2 regions of the Arthrobacter sp. NA-172 genome follow, and region 2 is predicted to be linked to the other one. Evidence: riboswitches for the same ligand, from Rfam matches in the RefSeq annotation. Region 2 holds a riboswitch; the other holds the start of a gene.

Region 1 (6,995 bases), on a different contig from region 2:
CAGGAAATCTGCAAAGTCGCGCAAGGCCCGGGCAGCCAGAACAAGCGCCAGCGAGGGAAGCACCACCGACGCAAGCACGGCCGTCAAGCCCAAACCCCTGTGGGCCCGCCCCTTGGTGTGGCTCGCAGGCGTGGTGGTTGCTGCCCTGGGCATCGCCATCACCAACATGTTGGTACCGATTTTCGGCAATGTCCTGGGCAATCTCACCCAAACAGGCGACCCTGTCCGCGTGGACTTCGTGCAGATTTCCGACGTGGGTGGCCGCTCCTATGCGTTCCCCGGGACGGTGCAGTTCACGGGCCAACAGGTGGACCAGCTCAACTCCCAGTCTCCCGAGGCCCAGCATGGATGGTTGGAGTCGAAGGGCGGCGTGAGTCCCGGCATCATGTACATACAGCTGACGTTGTCCGGGAATCGCAGCGAAGGTGTCCGGATCCTAAACCTCAAGCCGGTGTCCGAATGTTCCCAGCCGCCCTACTCGGGAACAGTGTTTGAGTCGCCCCCCGCTTTCCTCGAAGTTTCCCTGTTGGTTTCCCTGCACTTGGACGATCCCGATCCTTCAGCCATGTATTTCCCATCCGGTGCCTCGGGGGAACGTCCGTATTTCCTCGACAACTCCATTTTTCTGCAGAAGGACCAGCAGCAGGTGATGGTCGTCCAGATCGAGACCAAGAAGTCGTTGTGTTCAGTAGGCCTTGAGCTGTCCGTCCTAGATTCCGGCAAGACCGTGGTGCAGAAGGTCGATAACCACGGAGCACCGTTCCGGGTCACCGCCGAACTTGGCCGGACAGCTTGGCAGCACGTGTACTTGGGTGGCTCGATCTGCCCGAGCTACGTTCCCGCCAGCGCCTCGTGGCTTCGGGGCGAGAAGGGGAACCCCTGCGGCGTTCCATAACGCCACGTTCCGCCGATGGCGGCCCCGAAGTTATCCACATAAGCAGGTTCCGCCACGGGCGTTTGGTCCTGCGACGCTATTCTGGAGGGGATGAGTGAAACCCCAGATTCCCCGGAAACACCGCAGTCTTCGCGCCCCGTGACCCCAGGCAGCCAAGCATCCTTCGGCACCTATGGCGGCCGGCCGGTCAGTTTCGTGCGCCGCGGGACGCGCCTTCAGGGCCGCCGCCAAGCCGCGTGGGAAGAGCACTCGGACCGCTGGGCCATCCAGGCTTCCGCGGCATGTCGCCAACACGTCCGTGCACCCGGACTACGTGTTCGACGCCGAAGCGGAGTTCGGGCGCAGGGCACCATTGATCGTCGAAATCGGTTCGGGACTTGGCGATGCCGTATGCCACGCGGCGGAGGAGAACCCGGACAAGAACTTCCTCGCCGTCGAGGTCTACACGCCGGGCCTGGCCAACACCATGATCAAGATCAACAGCCGCGGCCTAAGCAACGTCCGCGTGGTGGAAGCCAACGCCCCTGAGGTCCTGGCCACGATGCTCCCAGCGGGTTCAGTGAACGAGCTCTGGGTCTTCTTCCCCGACCCTTGGCACAAATCCCGGCACCACAAACGCCGCCTCATCCAGCCGGCGTTCGCCGAACTCGCGGCACGGTCCCTGATAAAGGGTGGTCTCTGGCGGATTGCCACCGACTGGTCCAACTACGCGGTTCACGTGCGCGAAGTCCTCGCCGGCTCCACCGAGTTTGAAAACGTGCACGACGGCGAACGGGCCGGCGCCGGCAGCCCCCTCACGCAAGTGTGGGAATCCGGTGTCGAATCCATGGTGGGCGGCGCACCCGTCAAGGAAGGCCGAGCACCGGTCAGCACCGAGCACACGGGTCCGAATGAGGGAGTGGATCATCTGGGTGGATGGGCTCCACGCTTCGATGGCCGGATCCGGACGAGCTTCGAAAACAAGGCCCACGAGGCTGGACGCATGATCTTCGACCTCAGCTATCGCAGGATCTAACTAGCCGAATATTGGGGGGAGCATGAGCCAGCAGCCGACACACGTCTTCCACCCTCAAGGCCAGACCACGGATGGCCGTGGCCTGGGTGCAGGACTCACGAGCCTCACCGCCAGTTTGCTCGCGCCGGGCGCCGCCGCAGTCACGGTCCCTATCGGGTTATTAAGCGCTCTGATGATGCTCAGCCCCTACGGCGGAACCAGTGATCGCTATTGGATAGTTGCCCTGATCATGGGCGGCATACCGGGCCTATTGGGCATGCTGGCCGTGGTCACTGGGATCGTCGCGATCATACGGTCGAGGCGAATGAATGCCGGTCGCATTACAGGCATCGTCGGCCTGAGCATCATGGCCTTGAATATCGTCGGAACCGCGTTCATGGTTGCAAGGTTCCTGGGTTATCTCTAGACGATCAGACCTGCCACAAGCGCGCAGGACGAAGGTGCGGGTCTTCAGCCTTCATCCAGCCAGATCCCGGGAGCCGGGCCAAAGGGACATATTCTTTGCGTGCCGAACAAGCACCGGATAGCATGTGAGACGTGTCACCGCAGGGTGGCTCGTGCTTATGATCCGCGGCGGGAGAGTCCTGCCGGTACGTTCAGCAGGCGCCGTAGGAGCAAATCCTCCCCAGGAATCTCTCAGGCCCATGTACCGCCGCGGCAAGGCAACTCTGGAAAGCAGCCCGGGCAACCGGACTCACCGACGGTGCAAGCGGAATCTGCGAAAGCAGGAGACGCGGAAACTCTCAGGTCCAATACAGAGCGGGGAGGAACCGAATCATCGTGGTGCGTCCGTGCCACCTGAATTATGGAGTTCCTCATGACCCTGGCACCTGAAGGCCGTAAGCTGCTGCGCGTTGAACAGCGCAATAAAGCCGTCCCGGTCGAACGCAAGCCCGAGTGGATCAAGGCCAAGGTCCAGATGGGCCCGGAATTCGTGGGCCTGAAGAACCTCGTGAAAAAAGAAGGCCTGCACACCGTCTGCGAGGAAGCCGGCTGCCCGAACATCTTCGAATGCTGGGAAGACAAGGAAGCGACCTTCCTGATCGGCGGTTCCGAATGCACCCGCCGCTGTGACTTCTGCCAGATCGACACAGGCAAACCCTCCCCCGTGGACATGTTCGAACCCACCAAGGTGGCCCGCTCCGTCCAGGCCATGAACCTGCGCTACGCCACCGTCACCGGCGTCGCCCGCGATGACCTGGCCGACGAAGGCGTCTGGCTCTACGCCGAAACTGTCCGCAAGATCCACGAACTGAACCCCGGCACCGGCGTGGAACTGCTCATCCCGGACTTCTCCGGCAAACCCGAACACATCGCGGCTATCTGCGACTCCAACCCGGAAGTCTTCGCGCACAACGTCGAGACCGTGCCCAGGATCTTCAAGCGCATCCGCCCCGCGTTCCGCTACGACCGCTCCCTGGACGTCATCACCCAGGGCCGGGCCCACGGCATGGTCACCAAATCCAACCTCATCCTGGGCATGGGCGAAACCCGGGAAGAAATCTCCGAAGCCCTGGCCGACCTGCACGCCGCCGGCTGTGACCTGATCACCATCACCCAGTACCTGCGCCCCTCCGAACGGCACCTGCCCGTGGACCGCTGGGTCAAACCCCAGGAATTCGTGGACCTCGCCACCGAAGCCGAGGAAATCGGCTTCCTCGGCGTCATGTCCGGACCCCTGGTCCGCTCCTCCTACCGCGCCGGACGCCTCTGGGCCACCGCGATGCGCAAAAAAGGCCGCGAAATCCCCGTGCACTTAGAGCACATCGCCGACGGCATCCATGACTCCGGCACCACCCGCCAGGAAGCCCGCACCCTCCTCGCAAACCAGACGACGGCCTGATCCGAATGGGCTCACACATGTTCCCCACCCGGATTGAAATCATCCCCTCAGACGGAATCGTCGAGAAAGTCCAGGCCGCAGTGCCGCTTTCCACAACGCTCACGGTTACCTGCTTGCCCCATCACGGCATCGCGCGGACCATGGAGGCTTCCGTCAAGCTGAGTCTCCTCGGCTACAACGTGATTCCGCACCTCGCCGCCCGCGGGATCAAGGACCGGGCGCAGCTCTCCGGCATCCTCCGGGACTGTGAGGTCGCAGGAATCACCGACGTCTTCGCCGTGGGTGGAGACGGACCGCAGGGCACTGGGCCCTACGGATCGAGCCTGCCCCTCTTGGAGGACATCGCCGAATACACCGGCGGCAGGATCTCGGCAGGTATCGCCGGATACCCCGAGGGCCATCCTTCCGTCAGCGGGCTGGATCTGCTGGATGCCCTGTTGGCCAAACAGCATTTGGCGACGCACGTCGTCACGCAGATGTGCTTTTCCGCCCCGAAGGTCTTCGATTACGCTGCGCTCCTGCGCCGGGAGGGCTTCGAACTGCCGGTGTGGGCCGGGGTGGCCGGCGCGGTTCCCCGCACCAAACTGCTGGCTTTGGCAACGCAGATCGGCGTTGGAACGTCCCTCAAATTCCTCAACGGCAAAGGAACTCTCGCGCGCCACCTTCTGGGCGGGGAAAAATACTCACCGGACAGCCTTGTTTCTGAGCTGACGGCGCACCCGGATCTCGTTTCCGGAATACACCTATACAGCTTCAACAGGCTCGAAGCGCCCACGTGGGCACAGGGCGATCTCACCGATCCAGCGGCCAGCGGACCCGTATCCGCGTAATCACCGGTTGGTTATTCAACCGCTTGACCAAATGGATCCGGGAGACCCCTAGCTCCCCGGGACCGAAATGACCGCGACTGTCTTTTGGTTGTCGTCTCGCAGTTCCACGCCCGAAATCCCGCCGAGCTGGACCGGCGTCGCGCCCGTCACTTTGATGTGCCCGCTGGACGTCGCCGTCCAACCGCAAGCCAATTCTTCCTTGCCGTCGCGGCCCTTGACCCACAGGTACATCGTGCCTTGCGGAGGCATGCTGCGGCCTTCCAGTTGGAGCTCGGTTCCCCACGTTTTCTTGACCATCCCTACCGTGAGCTGCAGACCGTTGTCCGTCTGCACCGAGTAGCTTGCGTCAGGCTTAGGCGGCTGGTTGAGCAGCGGTCCCGCGAGCACTCCCAACCCCAGGCATGCCGCGGCCACGGCCCCCACCAGGGCCACCCACCGGCGTCGGGATTTCCGGCGCCGAGCGGCCATTTTCAGGAGGATTGGCTGCGGGAGCGTTTCAGGAAAGGCCTCCAACGGTGGGTGAGCGTCCGAGGGGGCGGGCAGTGCCGCCCGGGAGGACGCGGAAGGCTCGACGGCGGGGCGCCCGGCGGTGAGCGCGACGGCGTCGGGCACGGGGACGGCGTCGAGCAGGGCCGGCAGGCTCTCCAACTCGCCCAGCTCGCGGCGGCAGTCAGCGCAGCTCTCCAGGTGCTCCTCGAAAGCACGGGTCTCGGCAGGCTCCAAACCGCCAAGCAGGTAGGCGCCCAGCAATTGGTGAAGTCCGGTTTCGTTCACCGCTGCACCCCCATTTCATCCAGAATCGTACGAAGCGCCCTGACGGCGTAGAAGGCCCGGGATTTCACGGTGCCGCTGGGGATGTTGAGCCTCAACGCGGCCTCGTTCACCGTGAAACGTTCGTAATGCAGGGCTACCAGCACCTCTCTGTGTTCAGTGCTGAGCCGCAGGAGCGCTTCCTCCATGAGGACCCGGTTGAGGAGCTCGTCCACGCGCTCCGTTGCTTCTGCGGGATCCTCCATGTCGCGCTCGGCTGCCTCGGCCGGGCGCCGTTGGGCCTTGCGATAGTTGTCGATGATGACGTTGCGGGCTGTGCGGAACAGATAGCTGCGGAGGCTTCCTGTGATCTGCGGGGCACGCTGCCACACGCGAAGGATGGTTTCCTGCACCACATCTTCGGCCAGGTGCGCGTCCGGCATGCAACTCAGTACGAAGCGGCGCAGGGCTGTGCCGTGGTCGCGATAAATCGCGGCCACCACGTCCTCATCGAGCGGCATCGGCGCCTCCTGTCTTTTGCGGCTTCCCCTTCTCGGGCAACACGACGTGCCCGCAGGCAGAATGGTTCAGCCCTGTGAACCATTCTTCACCCGGCGGCGTCGTAGGGGTTAGGCTCCGGCGCCCCCACGGCCGGTCCAACTACAGGAGCAAACCATGAAGAAACCACTCAGCACCGGTCTCAGCGTCCTTGCTCTGGCATTTGCCCTCACTGCGTGTGGAGGTAGCGCCGGGACATCCACTTCTTCAAGCGCTGCGGCGCCCAGCCCCTCGGCGTCCAGTTCGTCGAGTTCAAGCGCGCCTAGCCCCTCGGCGTCGAGCGCTGCCGCTGCCCCGGCAGAGCTGAAGACGGCGACGTCGGGTGCCGGCCAGAGAGTGGTGGCCGCCAACGGCAAGAGTGTCTACTTCTTCACCAAGGACGTCAAGGGTTCCGGGAAGAGCGCCTGCACAGGAGGATGCGCGACGACCTGGCCAGCCGTGACGACGACGGCGGCCACTCCTGCGGTTGAGGGCGTGGGCGGAACCATCGGCACCATCCCGACGGCGGACGGCAAGATGCAGATCACCATCAACGGCATGCCCATTTACTTCTACTCCAAGGACGAAGACTCCAGTGACACCTACGGCCAGGGCGTCGGCGGTGTCTGGTACCTGGTCAGCCCCTCCGGCTCCATGATGACCCCCAGCGGCTCAACCTACTGACGCTCGCTCACTTGTACGGCTCAAACGGCAAACGCTCCTTCAGATCAATCTGAAGGAGCGTTTGCTCTCAAGGGGCTAAAGGTGAGCGAGCGCCTTAGGCGTCTTCGAATTCGTCGGCGTCTTCGAACTCAACCGCGGCGATGATTTCCTTCGTCTCGGGGTGGATCATGAAAGCTTCGTCGTCCTCTTCGATCATGATGTAATTCCCGTGGTCCGTGGTGAAGTGCCACGCGAGGATCGTCTCACCGTCGTGCTCGTAGTTGGGATCGCCCATGGTGATCTTCTCCAGCTTGTAGCCGGCAACGTCGCACAGTTCACGGATGATGAGCTCGAATTCAGGCGCGTTCTCGAGTTCGGCTTCTGCAGCCTCGGCCTGGCGCTCTTCGAGGTTGGGGATCAGGGCAACGCGCTCGGCGATGTGGGCCTTCAGCTGCTCCTCGT
Region 2 (6,995 bases):
GGAGAGAAGCGGACCGTCGGATTCGGCGGCCACCTTGAACAGCCAGCCCGCACCGTACGGATCGTTGTTGATCAGGGCAGGATCGTCGACGACGGCGGAGTTCACTTCCGTGACCTCGCCCGTCACCGGGGAGTACAGGTCCGACACGGACTTGGTGGACTCAACCTCGCCGCAGGTCTCCCCCGCAGTCACATCCGCGCCGACCTCGGGCAAGTCAACGTACACAATGTCGCCGAGGGCATCAGTGGCCACGGCGGAGATACCAACGGACACAAGATTGCCCGCTTCCCGAGCGACCCATTCGTGTTCGTCGGAGTACTGCAGTTCAGGTGCAACTTTTGCCATGTGCTTTTCCTTTGCTTTGGTCTAAAACAGTTTGGTCGGTTGGGTGGCGGGTGAGCGAATCCCTCCGCGTGCTCGGTCGCGAAGACGCCCGCTGGGCGGACGTAACGCTCCCTTAGACGCACGCTTCCGGAATCCACTCACCTGCCCATGCCAAGTTCAGTTTTCGGGGCCAACAGTTCCGGAAAAGAACAGTGGCCCTTTCAGGTTTAGTCGGTGGCCCGTGGTTCCCGTGGGCCGATCCAGTTTCAGTGGGCGGCACCGAAGGTGAGGTACCGAGCCCCTTCGGGCCCGGCATCCGGCAGCATGCGTCTAAGGGAGCGTCACGTCCGCTCAGCGGGCGTCTACGCGACCGAGCATGCAGAGGATGTCGGGTCCGACGGGCTTGAAGCGAGGCGAACTACTTCGCCCGCTTGTAGAACGGCAAGGCGACAACCTCGAAGGGCTCGGACTTGCCGCGCAAGTCTACGTCCACAGCCGTGCCTGCTTCAGCGTGTTCGACGTCGACATACGCCAACGCTACCGGGTAACCGAGCGTCGGGCTCGGCTGGCCGGAAGTGACTTCGCCGACCACTACGCCATCTTTGAGGACCGAGTAGTGGCTGCGTCCGGCACGGCGGCCGAGGCCCTTGAGTCCAACCAGCTTGCGGCCGCTGGTGGTGCCGACGCCGTCGGCCTTCAATGCTTCGAGTGCTGTGCGGCCAATGAAGTCGCTTTCCTTGGCGAGCGAGACGACCGGACCCAAGCCTGCCGCGAAGGGGTTTCCTTCGCGGGAGAGCTCGTTGCCGTAGAGCGGCATGCCGGCTTCAAGGCGCAACGAGTCACGCGAGGCCAGGCCTGCAGGGACCAATTCGCCATCTTCGGCAACGGCTGCGATGGCCTGCCACAGGGCGGCAGCGGAATCGTTGTCTACGAAGATTTCGAAGCCGTCCTCGCCGGTGTAGCCGGTGCGGGCGAGCAGCAGTTCGGACGAGGCACCGGCCACAAGGAAAGGCACCTCGACGGCGGCGTAGTACTTCAGCTCCGTCACGAGGCTGTGCTGGGCGGCAGGGACCAGGCGGAGCAGGATGCTCTCGGCTTTGGGACCCTGGACGGCGATCAACGAGGTGGCTGCGGAAGCATCCTCCACGACGACGTCGAAGCCTGAAGCACGTTCGGCCAGAGCCTCAGCAACAACCTTGGCGTTGCCGGCGTTGGGCACCACGAGGAACTTGTCGGAGCCCTCAACGGACGACGGGCGGCGGTATGTGATGAGGTCATCGATGATGCCGCCGTCTTCCTGGCAGATCAACGAGTACTTGGCCTTCCCCACGGACATGGCGGAGATCTTGCCTACCAGCGCGTAGTCCAGGAACGCGGAAGCCTGCGGGCCCGTGACCCAGACTTCGCCCATGTGGGAGAGGTCGAAAAGGCCTGCGGACTGGCGGACGGCGTGGTGCTCGGCCAATTCGGAGGAGTACTTCAAAGGCATCTGCCAACCACCGAAATCGGTGAAGGAAGCGCCGAGCTTCTTGTGCTCTTCGTAAAGCGCAGTGTAATTCTCAGTCATGTTGGTCGATCCTTAGTTCTCGAAGGCTTCGATCGGAGGGCAAGAGCAGACCAGGTGACGGTCGCCCGCGGCGCCGTCGATGCGGCCTACCGGCGGGAAGTACTTGTCCTGCTTGAGGTGGTGGACCGGGAAGACGGCCTGCTCGCGGGAGTACACACGGTTCCAGTCGGAGCTCACGACGGCGGCAGCCGTGTGCGGCGCGTGCCGCAGCGGGCTGTTCTCCACGGTGAACTCGCCGTGGGCAGCACCTGGTCGATCTCCTTGCGGATGGTGATCATGGCCTCGATGAAACGGTCGATCTCGCCGAGGTCCTCGGACTCGGTGGGCTCCACCATGAGGGTGCCCGCAACGGGGAACGCCAGGGTGGGAGCGTGGAAACCATAGTCGATGAGGCGTTTGGCCACGTCCTCGGCGGTGACGCCGGTCTTGGCCGTCAGTTCGCGCAGGTCCAGGATGCACTCGTGGGCAACGAGTCCGCCTTCGCCGGTGTAGAGCACGGGGAAGTGCTCGTTGAGGCGGGAGGCAATGTAGTTCGCGGCAAGGAGCGCGGACTTCGTGGCTTCGGTGAGGCCTTCGCCGCCCATGAGCTTCACGTACGCCCAGGAAATCGGCAGCACACCGGCGGAACCGAAGCGGGAAGCTGAGATGGGAGTGCCCTGCGAAGAAACGCCGCCCTCGGACGATGCCGCGGCGTTGCCGGGCATGAACAGCGCCAGGTGGGCCTTGGCTGCGACCGGGCCAACGCCGGGTCCGCCGCCGCCATGCGGGATGCAGAAGGTCTTGTGCAGGTTCAGGTGGGACACGTCGCCGCCGAACTTGCCCGGCTGCGCCAAGCCTACGAGGGCGTTCAGGTTGGCGCCGTCGATGTACACCTGGCCACCGGCTGCGTGGACGGAATCGCACACTTCCCGTACGTCGGCGTCGTACACGCCGTGCGTGGACGGGTAGGTGATCATGATGGCCGAGAGCACGTCCCTGTTGGCTTCGATCTTTGCCTGCAGGTCCGCGTGGTCGATGGTGCCGTCAGCGGCCGTGGCGACAACAACAACCTTCATACCGGCCAGGACTGCGGAGGCGGCGTTGGTGCCGTGCGCCGACGCCGGGATCAGGCAGACGTTGCGCTGCTCATCGCCGCGGGAGTGGTGGTAGCCACGGATCGCAAGCAGGCCCGCGAGCTCACCCTGGGATCCGGCGTTCGGCTGGATGGACAGACCTGGTCGTAACCGGTGATTTCAGTCAGCTGGGACTCCAGGTCCGTGATCAATTCACGCCAGCCCTCGGTCTGGGAATCCGGAGCGAAGGGGTGGATCGAGGCGAACTCCGGCCAGGAAATGGCTTCCATCTCGGCCGTGGCGTTCAGCTTCATGGTGCACGAACCCAAGGGGATCATGGTGCGGTCCAGCGCGAGGTCGCGGTCCGAAAGCCTGCGGATGTAGCGCAGCAGCTGGGTCTCGGAACGGTGCGTGTTGAACACCGGGTGCTGGAGGTAGTCGGAAGTACGTTCGACGGCGGCATCCAGCGCGAAGCCCTCTACCGAGCCGGCGGGCGAGGCACCGAACACGCTGACGACGTCGGCGAGGACCGTCGTCGTCGTGGTCTCGTCAACCGAGATGCCCACAGTGTCGGCGTCGATGCCGCGCAGGTTGATGCCCTTGGCCTCGGCAGCTGCAACGATCTCGGCAGCCTTGCCCGGCACGCGGACGGTAACGGTGTCGAAGAAGCTGCCGTGCAGGACCTCGAGGTCCGCTGCCTTCAGCGCGGCCGCCAGGGTCCGGGCGTGGTTGTGGGCGGTCTCGGCGATCGCCTTCAGGCCCTCGGGTCCGTGGTAGACGGCGTACATCGAGGAGACGATGGCCAACAAAGCCTGAGCGGTGCAGATGTTGGACGTGGCCTTCTCGCGGCGGATGTGCTGCTCGCGCGTCTGCAGGGCGAGACGGTAGGCGGGAGTACCGGCGTCGTCCTTGGAAACGCCCACCAAGCGGCCCGGCATGGAGCGCTCGAGGCCCTTCTGGACAGCCATGTACGCGGCGTGCGGACCGCCGAAGAACAGCGGAACGCCGAATCGCTGGGTGGAGCCGACGGCGATGTCGGCACCCTGCTCGCCCGGAGGCGTGATGAGGGTGAGGGCGAGAAGGTCTGCGGCGACCGTGACCAGGGCACCGCGTTCCTTGGCGGCGGCGATCACGGCGGCGTGGTCGAACACCCGGCCGGAAACGCCCGGCTGCTGCAGGACGATACCGTTGATGTCGCCGTCGGGCAGGCCCTGGGACAGATCAGCGATCTCGACCTCGAAGCCCAGCGCCTCGGCGCGGCCCCTGACGATCGCGATGGTCTGCGGGAGGCAGTCGGCGTCAAGGACAGTCTTGCCGTCGTGCGCCGTCTTGTTCTTGTTCGCGCGGCGCATCATGAGGACTGCTTCGGCGACCGCCGTGGCTTCGTCCAGCAAGGAGGCGTTGGCGATGGGCAGGCCGACGAGGTCCTGGACCATGGTCTGGAAGTTCAGCAGGGCTTCGAGGCGGCCCTGGGAGATTTCCGGCTGGTACGGGGTGTAGGCGGTGTACCAGGCCGGAGATTCGAGGATATTGCGGCGGATCACCGGTGGCGTGACCGTGTCGTAGTAGCCCTGGCCGATCATCTGCACAGCCGTCTTGTTCTTGGAGGCCAACTTGCGCAGCTCAGCAAGTACTTCCACCTCGCTCAGGGCGTTTTGCAGAGTCAGTGCCACGTCCTGGCGAATGTCGTTGGGAACCGCGGTGTCCACGAGCGAATCGACGCTGTCGTAGCCAACAGACTTGAGCATGATGTCAATGTCGGCCTGGCGTTGGGCACCGATGTGCCGGTCAACGAACGTGGTGGAGGTTGAATTAACCGTCACGAAGGAACTCCATTACTAAGGGGCGCAGGGTACGCCATAGCTAATCGGGTTCCTCCCCGCTCTGTATTGGACCTGAGAGTTTCCGCGAAACGTGCTTGTGGCACTGCTTCGCTTGCACCGTCGGTGAGCACAGCATGTTCGGGTGTCCAGGACACCGGTAAACAGCTTGCTGCTTTCCAGAGTTGCCTTGCCGCGGCGGTACATGGGCCTGAGAGATTCCTGGGGAGGGTTTGCTCCTACGGCGCCTGCATCACTTGCTTGCAGGACTCTCCCGCCGCAGGTCAAAGGCGTATTCAGTTATGTGAATCAGATCGTGGTTGCCGGTGACGGCTGCCACAAGTGTCAATTGTCCTACGGACTGCCCGCGTCCGCAAATAAAGTCACCGCGCTCAGTCACGGAGGCGTTCGACGGCGGCGAGCAGCGCGACGACGTCGGCATTCCTTTCGCTTGCGTTACCTTCTGTATCGCCGGCTCCGCCTTCAAGCATGGCGTTGAAGTACAGCCCATCGCCCATATAACGGACAGCCTTCGCCATCTCCGGCCCTACTTCATCGGCAAGGACATCCAGCCATTGTTGCTGGATTCCGGCGAAGCGCCTGCGGGTTTCTTCATGGGCTACTTCCGCGAGCCGCGTAGCGGCCACAAACACGCGGTCCATCGGGGTATCGGCCCAGAGGGAGGACTTGATGAAGAAAGCGGAGGCACCCTCGGGGGCCGCTTTCATCGCCTCGATGTCCAGCTTGGCCAAAGCGTCCATGCGTTCCAGCAAGGAACTGATCATGGCTTCCTTGTTGGGGAAATGGTAGAGCAAGCCGCCCTTGGAAACGCCCGCACGTTTGGCGACGGCGTCGAGCGTAGCGGCACGCTCCCCCACCTCGATCAACAGGGCTTCAAAGGCATCCAGGACAGCGTCCCGGGCAATAGGTTTTCGCGGCATGGTGTCCATCATCCCTTAGTTCGATACAACAGTTAGATAGGTGAGATTGAAACTATACCGTCCAGACGGTATAGTTATCTTCATGTTCAGCCCATCCACAACCCAGCACCCCCGCACCCCTTCGACCCAATCCGCCCAGTGGCGCGATTGGACTGCCCTGGCACTCTTGATGTTCCCCGTACTGCTGGTGGCTGTGGACAATACCGCGCTGACATTTGCCCTGCCGGAAATCGCGCGGACGCTGGACGTGGGGGGCGTGCAGCTGCTGTGGATCGTGGATGCCTATGCGTTGGTGCTGGCCGCCTTGCTGGTATCCATGGGCAATCTGGGCGACAGGATCGGCCGGCGTCGTTTGCTGTTGATCGGCGGCACCGGCTTCGCCGCCGTTTCCGCAGCCACAGCCTTTGCGCCGTCGGCCGAATGGCTCATCGCGGGACGCGCCGGGCTGGGCATCTTCGGCGCCATGCTGATGCCGTCCACGCTGTCCCTGATCCGCAACATCTTCCCGGATCCGAACCGCCGCCGGCTTGCCATCGCCGTGTGGGCAGCCGGGTTCTCCGGCGGCGCCGCTTTGGGGCCGATCTTCGGTGGCTGGCTCGTGGAGCACTTCTGGTGGGGAGCCGTCTTCCTGGTGGCCGTCCCCCTGCTGTTGCCCCTGATCGCTTTCGGCCCGTTTCTCATTCCCGAGTCCAAGGATCGCAACCCAGGCAAGCCGGACGTCCCCAGCATTGTGCTGTCCATCCTGACCATGGCGCCGGTTGTCTATGGCATCAAGGAGATCGCAGTTCACGGCTTCGGTCCGGGCCCCGCAGCTTTCGTGGCGTTCGGCCTGGCCATGGGAATCGTCTTTGTCCGCAGACAGCGGGCATTGACGTCCCCCATGTTGGACGTGCGGCTTTTTGGCAACAAGGTGTTCAGCACGGCCATTACGGCCAACATCCTGTCCCTGTTCTCCATGACAGGGTTCATCTACTTCTTCGCGCAGCATCTGCAGCTTGTGGAGGGACGGTCCCCCATGGAGGCTGGAATTACCATGGTTCCGGCACTGCTCGCCACCATCGTGGCAGGCCTCGTGGTGGTTCCCTTGGTCAAGCGGATCCGTCCGGGACTGGTGGTGGCGTTCGGCCTGACCCTGAGCGCGGCGGGATATCTCGTGGCAGCAGTCGGAAACCACGGCCAAGGGCCCGGCTATCTCTTGACGGCACTCTTGCTTCTGGCCGTGGGAGTTGGTTCGGCTGAGACCATCTCGAACGATCTCATCCTGGGCGCAGTCCCTGCCGACAAGGCGGGC

What was found. Region 2 has a riboswitch for glycine ahead of gcvP (aminomethyl-transferring glycine dehydrogenase). Riboswitches for the same ligand answer to the same signal wherever they lie in the genome.
Region 1: linked by a shared signal. The riboswitch ahead of lipA (lipoyl synthase) and the one ahead of gcvP (aminomethyl-transferring glycine dehydrogenase) in region 2 are both predicted to bind glycine.

Annotation. Positions count from the first base shown of each region.
Region 1 is NZ_JBINOT010000001.1:1,986,384-1,993,378, forward strand. It holds gene ACF0H6_RS09835 (hypothetical protein) at 1-895, shown strand, start outside; partial or broken gene trmB (tRNA (guanosine(46)-N7)-methyltransferase TrmB) at 986-1,910, shown strand; gene ACF0H6_RS09845 (hypothetical protein) at 1,933-2,316, shown strand; glycine riboswitch at 2,475-2,572, shown strand; gene lipA (lipoyl synthase) at 2,728-3,753, shown strand; gene ACF0H6_RS09855 (methylenetetrahydrofolate reductase) at 3,771-4,583, shown strand; gene ACF0H6_RS09860 (anti-sigma factor family protein) at 4,632-5,357, opposite strand; gene ACF0H6_RS09865 (sigma-70 family RNA polymerase sigma factor) at 5,354-5,854, opposite strand; gene ACF0H6_RS09870 (hypothetical protein) at 6,009-6,554, shown strand; gene ACF0H6_RS09875 (hypothetical protein) at 6,649-6,995, opposite strand, start outside.
Region 2 is NZ_JBINOT010000003.1:616,269-623,263, reverse strand. It holds gene gcvH (glycine cleavage system protein GcvH) at 1-345, opposite strand, end outside; gene gcvT (glycine cleavage system aminomethyltransferase GcvT) at 743-1,891, opposite strand; partial or broken gene gcvP (aminomethyl-transferring glycine dehydrogenase) at 1,904-4,766, opposite strand; glycine riboswitch at 4,953-5,050, opposite strand; gene ACF0H6_RS16965 (TetR/AcrR family transcriptional regulator) at 5,156-5,704, opposite strand; gene ACF0H6_RS16960 (MFS transporter) at 5,787-6,995, shown strand, end outside.